2 regions of the Phaeacidiphilus oryzae TH49 genome follow, and region 2 is predicted to be linked to the other one. Evidence: predicted binding sites of a transcription regulator. Region 2 holds the regulator's gene; the other holds the start of a gene.
The links. Region 2 encodes HrcA, which represses chaperone genes, less so after heat shock. Its sites were predicted from a motif close to TTNGCACTCNGNNNNNCNGAGTGCNAA; they were not measured.
Positions count from the first base shown of each region.

Region 1: a site for HrcA is predicted at 2,830-2,856, ahead of groL (chaperonin GroEL). Genes of this name have one in related genera too.

Region 1 covers NZ_JQMQ01000005.1:3,173,690-3,178,906, reverse strand. The annotation lists SAM riboswitch class I at 67-207, shown strand; gene thrC (threonine synthase) at 226-1,515, shown strand; gene BS73_RS17850 (ubiquitin-like small modifier protein 1) at 1,512-1,790, shown strand; gene BS73_RS17845 (cold-shock protein) at 2,304-2,507, shown strand; gene groL (chaperonin GroEL) at 2,978-4,600, shown strand; gene BS73_RS17835 (UbiX family flavin prenyltransferase) at 4,914-5,217, shown strand, end outside.
Region 2 covers NZ_JQMQ01000005.1:5,082,003-5,087,219, forward strand. The annotation lists gene pspAB (PspA-associated protein PspAB) at 1-462, opposite strand, end outside; gene htpX (zinc metalloprotease HtpX) at 472-1,404, opposite strand; gene hrcA (heat-inducible transcriptional repressor HrcA) at 1,588-2,604, shown strand; gene dnaJ (molecular chaperone DnaJ) at 2,682-3,815, shown strand; gene BS73_RS26180 (16S rRNA (uracil(1498)-N(3))-methyltransferase) at 3,873-4,622, shown strand; gene BS73_RS26185 (hypothetical protein) at 4,667-5,217, opposite strand, start outside.

The DNA.
Region 1 (5,217 bases), 1.9 Mb from region 2:
TCCTCCTGTGACAAACGCGTTGACCCGCCGCGGTACTTCCGCGGCAGGGGAGATTCAACGCCATAGAGCTCATCCAGAGGGGCAGAGGGAACGGCCCGTTGAAGCCCCGGCAACCCTCCAGCCGGTCCGCCCAGCCACGGCGCGGCCCCCGGCGGGGAAGGTGCCAAGTCCGTCCTGCGGCGAAAGCCGTCGCAGGGAAGATGAGGAGAGAGGGCCTCGCCGTTCATGGCTGCGCAGACTGCTGACGCCAACACTTCCACCGACACCCCCGACTTCGGTCCCGCCGTCGCGCTCTCCTGTCGCGAGTGCGGAGCCCGCTTCCCGCTCGGCCCCTCCTTCGCGTGCCTGGAGTGCTTCGGCCCGCTGGAGATCGCCTACGAGCTGCCGACCGGCGACCCCGAGGCGCTGCGCGCCCGGATCGAGGCCGGCCCCACCAACATCTGGCGGTACGCCCCGCTGCTGCCGGTCCCGGCGGACGTCGCCGGGCAGCCCAGCCTCAACCCCGGCTGGACCAAGCTGGTCAAGGCCGACAACCTGGCCCGCGAGCTGGGCATCACCGGCGGGCTGCACGTCAAGGACGACTCCGGGAACCCCACCCACTCCTTCAAGGACCGGGTGGTGGCGATCGCCGTGCAGGCCGCCCGCACCTTCGGCTTCACCACCCTCTCCTGCTCCTCCACCGGCAACCTGGCCGGCGCGGTGGGCGCCGCCGCGGCCCGCACCGGGCTGCGCTCCTGCGTCTTCATCCCGCACGACCTGGAGGCCGGCAAGGTCGTGATGGCCGCGGTCTACGGCGGCGAGCTGGTCGGCATCGAGGGCAACTACGACGATGTGAACCGCTTCTGCTCGGAGCTGATCGGCGACCCGGCCGGCGAGGGCTGGGGCTTCGTCAACGTCAACCTCCGCCCTTACTACGGCGAGGGCTCCAAGACCCTGGCCTACGAGATCTGCGAGCAGCTCGGCTGGCGGCTGCCGGACCAGATCGTCATCCCGATCGCCTCCGGCTCCCAGCTCACCAAGATCGACAAGGGGCTCAAGGAGCTCATCGAGGTCGGCCTGGTGGAGGACAAGCCGTACAAGATCTTCGGCGCCCAGGCCACCGGCTGCTCCCCGGTCTCGGTCGCCTTCAAGGCGGGCCACGACGTGGTCCGCCCGCAGAAGCCGGACACCATCGCCAAGTCGCTGGCCATCGGCAACCCGGCCGACGGCCCGTACGTCCTGGACATCGCCCGCCGCACCGGCGGCGCGGTGGAGGACGTGAACGACGACGAGGTGGTGGACGCCATCCGGCTGCTGGCCCGCACCGAGGGCATCTTCGCCGAGACCGCCGGTGGCGTCACCGTCGGCGTCCTGCGCAAGCTGCTGAAGAGCGGTCAGCTGGACCCCGCCGCCGAGACCGTGGTGCTCAACACCGGCGACGGCCTCAAGACCCTCGACGCGGTCGCGGACAAGGCCCGTCCGACCGCGATCATCCGCCCCACCCTTGACTCGTTCCGAGAGGCAGGCCTCGCATGAGCGTCACCGTCCGCATCCCGACCATCCTGCGCACCTACACCGGGGGCGCGGCCGAGGTGGCCGCCGAGGGCAAGACCCTCGCCGAGGTCCTCGACGCGCTGGAGGCCGACCACACCGGCATCCGCGCCCGGATCCTGGACGACCAGGGCAAGCTGCGCCGCTTCGTGAACGTCTACGTCAACGACGACGACGTGCGCTTCGCGGAGGGGCTGGACACCGCGGTCGCCGACGGCGGCAACGTCTCGATCATCCCCGCGGTCGCCGGCGGCTGCTGATTACGGCTTTTCCCAGCGAAGGACCCGGTCCGAGTGGGCCGGGTCTTTCGTTGTAGAGTCAACGAGGTCGCCGGAAGTCACCGGAATGCGTTTCAGCCCCACGGATCCCACGAGCTGAGACCGGTGAGAGTCCCTTCCCCGGCGCCCGCGGGTGCTGCTGACGGAACCCCGACAGATTTCGTCGCGAGGCGAGCTCAAAATCGCCCCGCTGATCCCTTTTGCCCGGCCTGATATGTGGCGGTTTGTCGTCTTCTGCTGTCGGCTGACCCTTTTTGCGCTCTCATAATTTCTCGCCGTTATGGCCTGTTGCACAGGGCATCGATGCGGATACATTCGGCGGCGGTTGGCGCGCTCGGCGCACTCCGGTCTCCGCTGCGGCGGCCCGGTTCGCGCGGTGCATCGCGGGAACCGTGCGTAGTTCGGAGCCCTTCCGGACGAGCCGGTTGATCGGCGAGCCAGCCCGGGTCCGTGCAGTGCGGATCCGTGAAAGGGCCAGCACTAGGGGAGTTCGGAATGGCTCAGGGCACCGTCAAGTGGTTCAACGCGGAGAAGGGGTACGGCTTCATCGCGGTCGACGGTGGGGCGGACGTGTTCGTCCACTACAGCGCGATCCAGATGGACGGCTACCGTTCGCTCGACGAGGGCCAGCGGGTCGAGTTCGAGATCTCGCAGGGTCAGAAGGGGCCGCAGGCGGACATGGTCCGCGTGCTCGCCTGAGGTTCGGTTCGTAAGTCGGCCGAAATCACCTCTTCAGTCGGCGAACGCTGATTAGCAGGACCCGCTGCTCAGCCGATCCCCGCGTCGCGGGGCCTGGTGCAGCTCTATGTGGTCTTTCCGAGGCCCGCCGTCTCCCACCCGGAGGCGGCGGGCCTCGGACATGCTCGGGGGCGCGCGGTCGTCCGGCGCTCGGGCGGCGCTCGGCCGGGGTGGACCGGCGCTCGGCCGGGGGGGGGGTCGCCGACGGGGTGCCCTGAGCCCCCGGGGCTCAACTTCTTCGTAGACGCTTGCACTCAGTGGGGGCGAGTGCTAATCATTGGCGTTAGCACTCACGCAGTGAGAGTGACAAAGGGCCGGGAAGGTGAGGCCGCGGTCGAGGCGGGCAAGGGACGCCTCGGTCCGTTCGGCCGTCCGTCGCGGGCGCCAGCGCGGTCCAGCAGCATCCGACAGTCCCGGAGGGACCACTTCACATGGCCAAGACCATCGCGTTTGACGAGGAAGCGCGGCGCGGCCTCGAGCGCGGGATGAACCAGCTCGCCGACGCTGTCAAGGTGACGCTGGGCCCCAAGGGCCGCAACGTCGTCCTTGAGAAGAAGTGGGGCGCCCCCACGATCACCAACGACGGTGTCTCCATCGCCAAGGAGATCGAGCTCGAGGACCCCTACGAGAAGATCGGCGCGGAGCTCGTCAAGGAGGTCGCCAAGAAGACCGACGACGTCGCGGGTGACGGCACCACCACCGCCACCGTCCTCGCCCAGGCTCTCGTCCGCGAGGGTCTGCGCAACGTCGCCGCCGGCGCCAACCCGATGGCCCTCAAGCGCGGCATCGAGAAGGCCGTCGAGGCCGTCTCCGCCGCCCTGCTGGAGCAGGCCAAGGACGTCGAGACCAAGGAGCAGATCGCCTCCACCGCCTCGATCTCCGCCGCCGACACCCAGATCGGCGAGCTCATCGCCGAGGCGATGGACAAGGTCGGCAAGGAAGGCGTCATCACCGTCGAGGAGTCGCAGACCTTCGGGCTCGAGCTCGAGCTCACCGAGGGCATGCGCTTCGACAAGGGCTACATCTCGGCCTACTTCGCCACCGACATGGAGCGGATGGAGGCCTCGCTCGAGGACCCCTACATCCTCATCGCCAACTCCAAGATCTCCGCGATCAAGGACCTGCTGCCGCTCCTCGAGAAGGTCATGCAGTCCGGCAAGCCGCTGCTGATCATCGCCGAGGACGTCGAGGGCGAGGCCCTGTCCACCCTGGTGGTCAACAAGATCCGCGGCACCTTCAAGTCCGTCGCCGTCAAGGCCCCGGGCTTCGGCGACCGCCGCAAGGCCATGCTCGGCGACATCGCCATCCTCACCGGTGGCCAGGTCATCTCCGAGGAGGTCGGCCTCAAGCTGGAGAACGCGGGCATCGAGCTGCTCGGCCGCGCCCGCAAGGTCGTCATCACCAAGGACGAGACCACCATCGTCGACGGTGCCGGTGACAGCGAGCAGGTCGCGGGCCGGGTGAACCAGATCCGCGCCGAGATCGAGAACAGCGACTCCGACTACGACCGCGAGAAGCTGCAGGAGCGCCTGGCCAAGCTGGCCGGCGGCGTGGCGGTCATCAAGGCCGGTGCGGCGACCGAGGTCGAGCTCAAGGAGCGCAAGCACCGCATCGAGGACGCCGTCCGCAACGCGAAGGCCGCCGTCGAGGAGGGCATCGTCGCCGGTGGCGGCGTGGCCCTGCTGCAGGCCGGCTCCGCCTTCGAGAAGCTGGAGCTGGACGGCGACGAGGCGACCGGCGCGAACATCGTGAAGGTCGCCCTCGAGGCGCCGATCAAGCAGATCGCCACCAACGCCGGCCTCGAGGGCGGCGTCGTGGTGGAGAAGGTGCGCAACCTGCCGGCCGGCCACGGCCTCAACGCCGCCACGGGCGACTACGAGGACCTGGTCAAGCAGGGCGTCATCGACCCCGCCAAGGTGACCCGCTCCGCGCTGCAGAACGCGGCTTCGATCGCCGCGCTGTTCCTCACCACCGAGGCCGTCATCGCCGACAAGCCGGAGAAGGCCGCTGCGCCGGCCGGCGGCGGGATGCCGGGCGGTGACATGGACTTCTGATCCCTCGCTTCCGCGAAGGACCGGACGGTTCCACCAGTCCGAAGGCGGTCCCCCTGGGCGGGGGGCCGCCTTCGGCCTTTCCCGGGCCGCCTCGGCAGTAGGCCCGAAGGGCCGCGTCGGGGGCGCGGGGAACTGCGCGCCCGGGCGTCTACGGCGCTGCAGCCGGGAGCGGCTACCGGGTTGCAGCCCGGACTCCGCTGCCGGGTGCGGGGCCGTTGCGGGTCGGCCGCGCAGTTCCCCGCGCCCCTAGCTGCGCCTGCGGCGCCGGGGCCGGGGCGGTAGCCCCCCGCGTGGGAGCGCATAGGGTGGGTGGGTGGGAGAAGAGCAGCGAGAACCCTGGGTCGTCGGGGTGTCCGGCGCGTCCGGGACGCCCTACGCCGCGGCGACGATCAACGGGCTGCTGGACGCCGGCGAGAGCGTCGACCTCGTCGTCAGCCGCGCCGCCCGGCTCACCCTCATCGACGAGACGGGACGCCCCTTCCGCGACGCCCACTGGCGCGAGGACCTCGCCGCCTGGCTGGGCCGGAAGGAGGACGCGCTGGACGACGCCGTCCGCTACCACCCGGCGGGCGACCTCGCCGCCGGCCCGTCCTCCGGCTCGTACCCGGCCAAGGGCA
Region 2 (5,217 bases):
GCCGCCGGACTTCGCGGGCGCGAACGGGTAGAAGGTGCCGCGCTTGTAGAGGTAGACCAGCGCGAGCTTCTGCCCCTCGGCGTTCTGGAAGGCGACCAGCGAGCAGAGCAGCTGCGGCCCGAACCCGTTGTCCTGGAGCGCGGTGTTCACCGCGTGGACGTCGTTGACCAGCGAGACCAGGTCGTCGGCCGGCTGCCGGGAGAGCAGCCAGGTGTAGCCGTAGGAGTCCCGGCTGATCTCCACCGGGTGGCCCTGGTCGGCGTTGAGCAGCGCCTCGACGTCGCTCTGCACCTGGGCGAACGCCCCGCCCTCGGCGGCCGCGAAGCAGACCGAGCCGAGGCCGGTCGGCTTGAAGCCGGCCGCCGCCTCCAGGGTGATCGCGGCGGAGGGGAGTCCGAAGAGCTGGTCCAGATCGGGTTTGACCGGCTTGGTGCGGCCGAGGAGGGTGTCCAGGAATCCCATGGCTCTCGGTCAGCCCCTTCCGAGCTGGGCGGAGATGCGGCCGAGCTGCTCCAGCCGCTGCTCCAGGGACGGGTGGGTGGAGAGGAGGTTGCTCGCCGTCTCGCGGGCCTTGAAGGCCGGCGCGAAGTAGAAGGCGTTGAACGGCTCGGCCTGGCGGAGGTCCTGGGTGGGGATGGCGCCCATCGCCCCGGTGACCTTGGTCAGCGCGGAGGCCAGCGCGGACGGCCGCCCGGTGAGGAGCGCGGCCGAGCGGTCCGCGGAGAGCTCGCGGTAGCGGGAGAGCATCCGGGTCAGCAGGAAGCTGATCGCGTAGACGACCACGCTGAACAGGATGACCACCAGCAGGACCAGGCCCTCGTTGCGGTCGTCGTCGTCGTCCCGGCCGCCGAAGCCGCCCCAGAAGCCCATCTCGATGCCGATCCGGGTGATGAAGCCGGCCATCACGCCCAGGAATCCGGCGATCGTCATGACCGCGACGTCCTTGTGCGCGACATGCGAGAGCTCGTGGGCGAGGACGCCCTCCAGTTCGTCGGTCTCCAGCCGGCGGAGCAGTCCGGTGGTGGCGCAGACCACCGCGTTCTTCTGGTTGCGGCCGGTGGCGAAGGCGTTCGGCACGTCGGTCTCGGCGACGCAGACCTTCGGCTTGGGCATGTCGGCCAGAGCACACAGCCGGTCCACCACGCCATGGAGTTCGGGGAACTGCTCCGGGGAGACCTCCTTGGCCCCCATGCTGAAGGCGGCGATCCTGCCGCTGAACCAGAACTGCAGAATGAAGAGGCCGCCTGCGATGACGACCACGATCGGCCATGCTCCCCGAAGGAGCACGATGAGCGCTCCGACGAAGACCACGTAGAGCAGCCCGATCAGGAACATGGTGCTCACCATGCGCGTGGTGAGACCGCGGTCCGGAGCGAATCGGGTCTTGGTCGGCGTACTGCTCATGGGCCCTTCTCCTCGTCGGGGCGATCGGCGATGCGGATGGTCACACACCCCACCTAGGGGACGTCCGAAGGCCCCCGGTCGTTCCTGTCAGCAGGTCGTTGGTCCTAGACTGGCGGGTACCGTACTGGCACTCAGCCTTCCAGAGTGCCAGTCGGAACGCCAGGACCGTAGGAGGTGGGTGCCATGCTGGACGAACGGAAGCTCGCCGTGCTGCGTGCCATCGTCCAGGACTACGTCGGTACGGAGGAGCCGGTGGGGTCCAAGGCCCTGGTGGAGCGGCACAGCCTGGGTGTCTCGCCGGCCACGGTGCGCAACGACATGGCCGCCCTGGAGGAGGACGGTTACATCGCCCAGCCGCACACCAGCGCGGGCCGGGTGCCCACCGACAAGGGGTACCGCCTCTTCGTGGACCGGCTCGCCGAGGTCAAGCCGCTCTCCCAGCCGGAGCGCCGGGCGATCCACCAGTTCCTGGACGCCGCCGTCGACCTCGACGACGTCGTCTCCCGCACCGTGCGGCTGCTGGCCACGCTGACCCGCCAGGTCGCGGTGGTGCAGTACCCCTCGCTGACCCGTTCGACGGTTCGCCATATCGAGTTGCTCCAGCTCGCCCCCGCGCGGCTGATGCTGGTGCTGATCACCGACACCGGCCGGGTCGAGCAGCGGCTGATCGACTGCCCGGCGCCGGTCGGCGAGATGGTGGTCGCGGACCTCCGCGCCCGGCTCAACGCCAAGGTCGGCGGCCAGCGCTTCGCCCAGGTGCCCAGGCTGGTGCTGGACCTTCCGGAGGCGTTCGAGCGGGACGACCGGCCGATCGTCACCACGGTCCTGGCGACCCTGTTCGAGACGCTGGCCGAGCAGACCGAGGAGCGGGTGATGCTCGGCGGCACGGCGAACCTGACCCGCTTCGCCCACGACTTCCCGCGCACCATCGCGCCGGTGCTGGAGGCGCTGGAGGAGCAGGTGGTGCTGCTCCGGCTGCTCGGGGAGACGGGCGACTCCGAAGTGTCCGTCCGGATCGGCCACGAGAACGCCTATGAGGGACTCAATTCCACGTCGGTGGTCTCGGTGGGCTACGGTTCGGGCGACGAGTCCGTCGCGAAACTGGGGGTGGTCGGACCCACCCGGATGGACTACCCGGGCACCATGGGCGCGGTACGGGCGGTGGCCCGTTACGTCGGCCAGATCCTGGCGGCGTCGTGATGGCGGGGCCGGAGGCGGACAGGCGCAGCCGAGCTGAGTACAGCGTCCCATCGAGATTCCAAGCGGAGCATTGAGAAGTGGCCACGGACTACTACGCGGTTCTCGGCGTCCGGAAGGACGCGAGCCAGGACGAGATCAAGAAGGCATTCCGCCGCCTGGCCCGCGAACTGCACCCGGACGTCAATCCAGATCCCAAGACGCAGGAGCGCTTCAAGGAGATCAACGCCGCGTACGAGGTCCTCTCGGACCCGCAGAAGCGCCAGATGTACGACCTGGGCGGCGATCCTCTCTCCAACGGCGGCGGCGCCGGCGGCTTCGGGCAGGGCGCCGGCTTCGGGTTCAGCGACATCATGGACGCCTTCTTCGGCGCGGCCGGCGGCCAGCGCGGACCGCGCTCGCGGACCCGGCGCGGCCAGGACGCCATGATCCGCATCGACATCTCGCTCAACGAGGCGGCCTTCGGCACCACCAAGGACATCCAGGTGGACACCGCCGTCGTCTGCTCCACCTGCAACGGCGAGGGCGCGGCCCCCGGCACCAGCCCGCAGACCTGCGACATGTGCCGCGGCCGCGGTGAGGTCTCCCAGGTCACCCGCTCGTTCCTGGGCCAGGTCATGACCTCCCGGCCCTGCCCGCAGTGCCAGGGCTTCGGCACCGTCGTGCCCACCCCCTGCCCGGAGTGCGCCGGCGACGGACGGGTGCGCGCCCGCCGCACCCTCACGGTCAAGATCCCGGCCGGTGTGGACAACGGCACCCGGATCCAGCTGGCCGGCGAGGGCGAGGTCGGCCCCGGCGGCGGCCCGGCCGGCGACCTCTACGTCGAGGTCTCGGAGAACGCCCACCCGATCTTCCAGCGCCGGGGCGACGACCTCCACTGCACGGTCACCCTGCCGATGACGGCGGCCGCGCTGGGCACCAAGGTGCCGCTGGAGACCCTGGACGGCCCGGAGGAGGTCGACATCCGGCCCGGTACCCAGTCCGGCCAGTCGATCCCGCTGCACAACCGGGGCATCACCCACCTGCGCGGCGGCGGCCGCGGCGACCTGATAGTGCATGTCGAGGTGCAGACCCCCAGCAAGCTGGACGCGGAGCAGGAGGAGCTGGTCCGCCGGCTCGCCCGGCTGCGCGGCGAGGAGCGGCCGAACGGCCACTTCGCGCCCGGCCAGCAGGGCCTGTTCTCCCGGCTGAAGGACGCCTTCAACGGGCGGTAGGCCGCACCGCCCCCCGATCTCCGCCGCCGTCACTCCGCACGTGGGAGCCGTACCGCCATGACCGCACCGGTCTTCGTCGTTCCGTCCGAGAGCCTGGCGGGCGTCGCGCCCGGTGCGGTGGTGCGTCTCCACGGGCCGGAGGGGCGGCACGCGGTGTCGGTGAAGCGGCTCGCGCAGGGCGAGCGGCTGGTGCTGACGGACGGTCAGGGCACCGGGGCGGCCGGCACGGTGACCGCGGTCGAGGGCAAGGACCAGTTGGAGGTCCGGGTGGACGAGCCGCTCGCGGAGCCCGCCCCCGGGGTGCGGGTCACCGTGGTGCAGGCGCTGCCCAAGGGCGACCGTGGCGAGCTGGCCGTCGAGACCATGACCGAGGTCGGGGTGGACGAGGTGGTGCCGTGGGCCGCCTCCCGCTGCATCACCCAGTGGCGCGGGGACCGGGGGGAGAAGGCGCTGGCCAAATGGCGCTCGGCGGCCCGGGAGGCGGGGAAGCAGTCCAGGCGGCTGCGGTTCCCCGAGGTCGGCGGACTGGCGACCACCCGTCAGGTCGCCACGCTGATCGCCGAGTCCGACTTCGCCGCGGTGCTCCACGAGGAGGGCGCCCGGCCGCTGGCCACCGAGCCGCTGCCGGAGAGCGGGCGGATCCTCCTGGTGGTGGGCCCCGAGGGCGGGGTGGCCCCGGACGAGCTGGCGGCCTTCGCCGAGGCCGGTGCCGCCTCCTACCGGCTGGGCCGGTCGGTGCTGCGCACCTCCACCGCCGGGGTGGCGGCGGGGGCGCTGCTGATGGGGCGCACCGGGCGCTGGGGGTAGCCGCCGGGCGGTCGCGCGGGGCGCGGGCGGGTCCGGTCGCCCGGTCAGGCGCCGGCCTGGCGGAGCTCGGCGAGGAGGGCCCGTAGGGCCGCCGCGTCGGCGGTCTTGGCGTCCGCCGGCTTGGGGTGGGTACCGTCGGTGCGGTCCACCACCGAGAAGAGGGCGTAGCGGCCGTCCGCGGACTGGTCCGCGGTGCAACCGCCCTGCGCGCAGAAGGACTTGACCGTGCTGCCGTCGGCGTACGGGACGACCTCGCCGCCGGCCGGGGGCTTGGCCGCGGCGGCGCCGGCCGCGCCGGTCGGCAGGACGGCGACGGCCAGGCCGATCGCGCTGGTGCCGGAGGTGTAGGTGGCGCGCAGCAGGGAGGCGCAGCCCTCGCGGGTGAGGAGGGCGGCCAGCGCGGGGGTGACGCCCTGGTTGCACGGGCCGGAGGTGACCAGCCTGCGGTCGTAGGTGCGCGGGCCGACCACCATGGTGGCGGAGGAGAAGGCCTGCTGGGCGGTGACCGCCCCGGCCGCGGTGCCGGTGGTGCCGGCGCTGCCAGCCGTTCCGGTGCCCGCCCTCCCGGCGGCCGCGCCCGCCGCCGTGCCGCCCG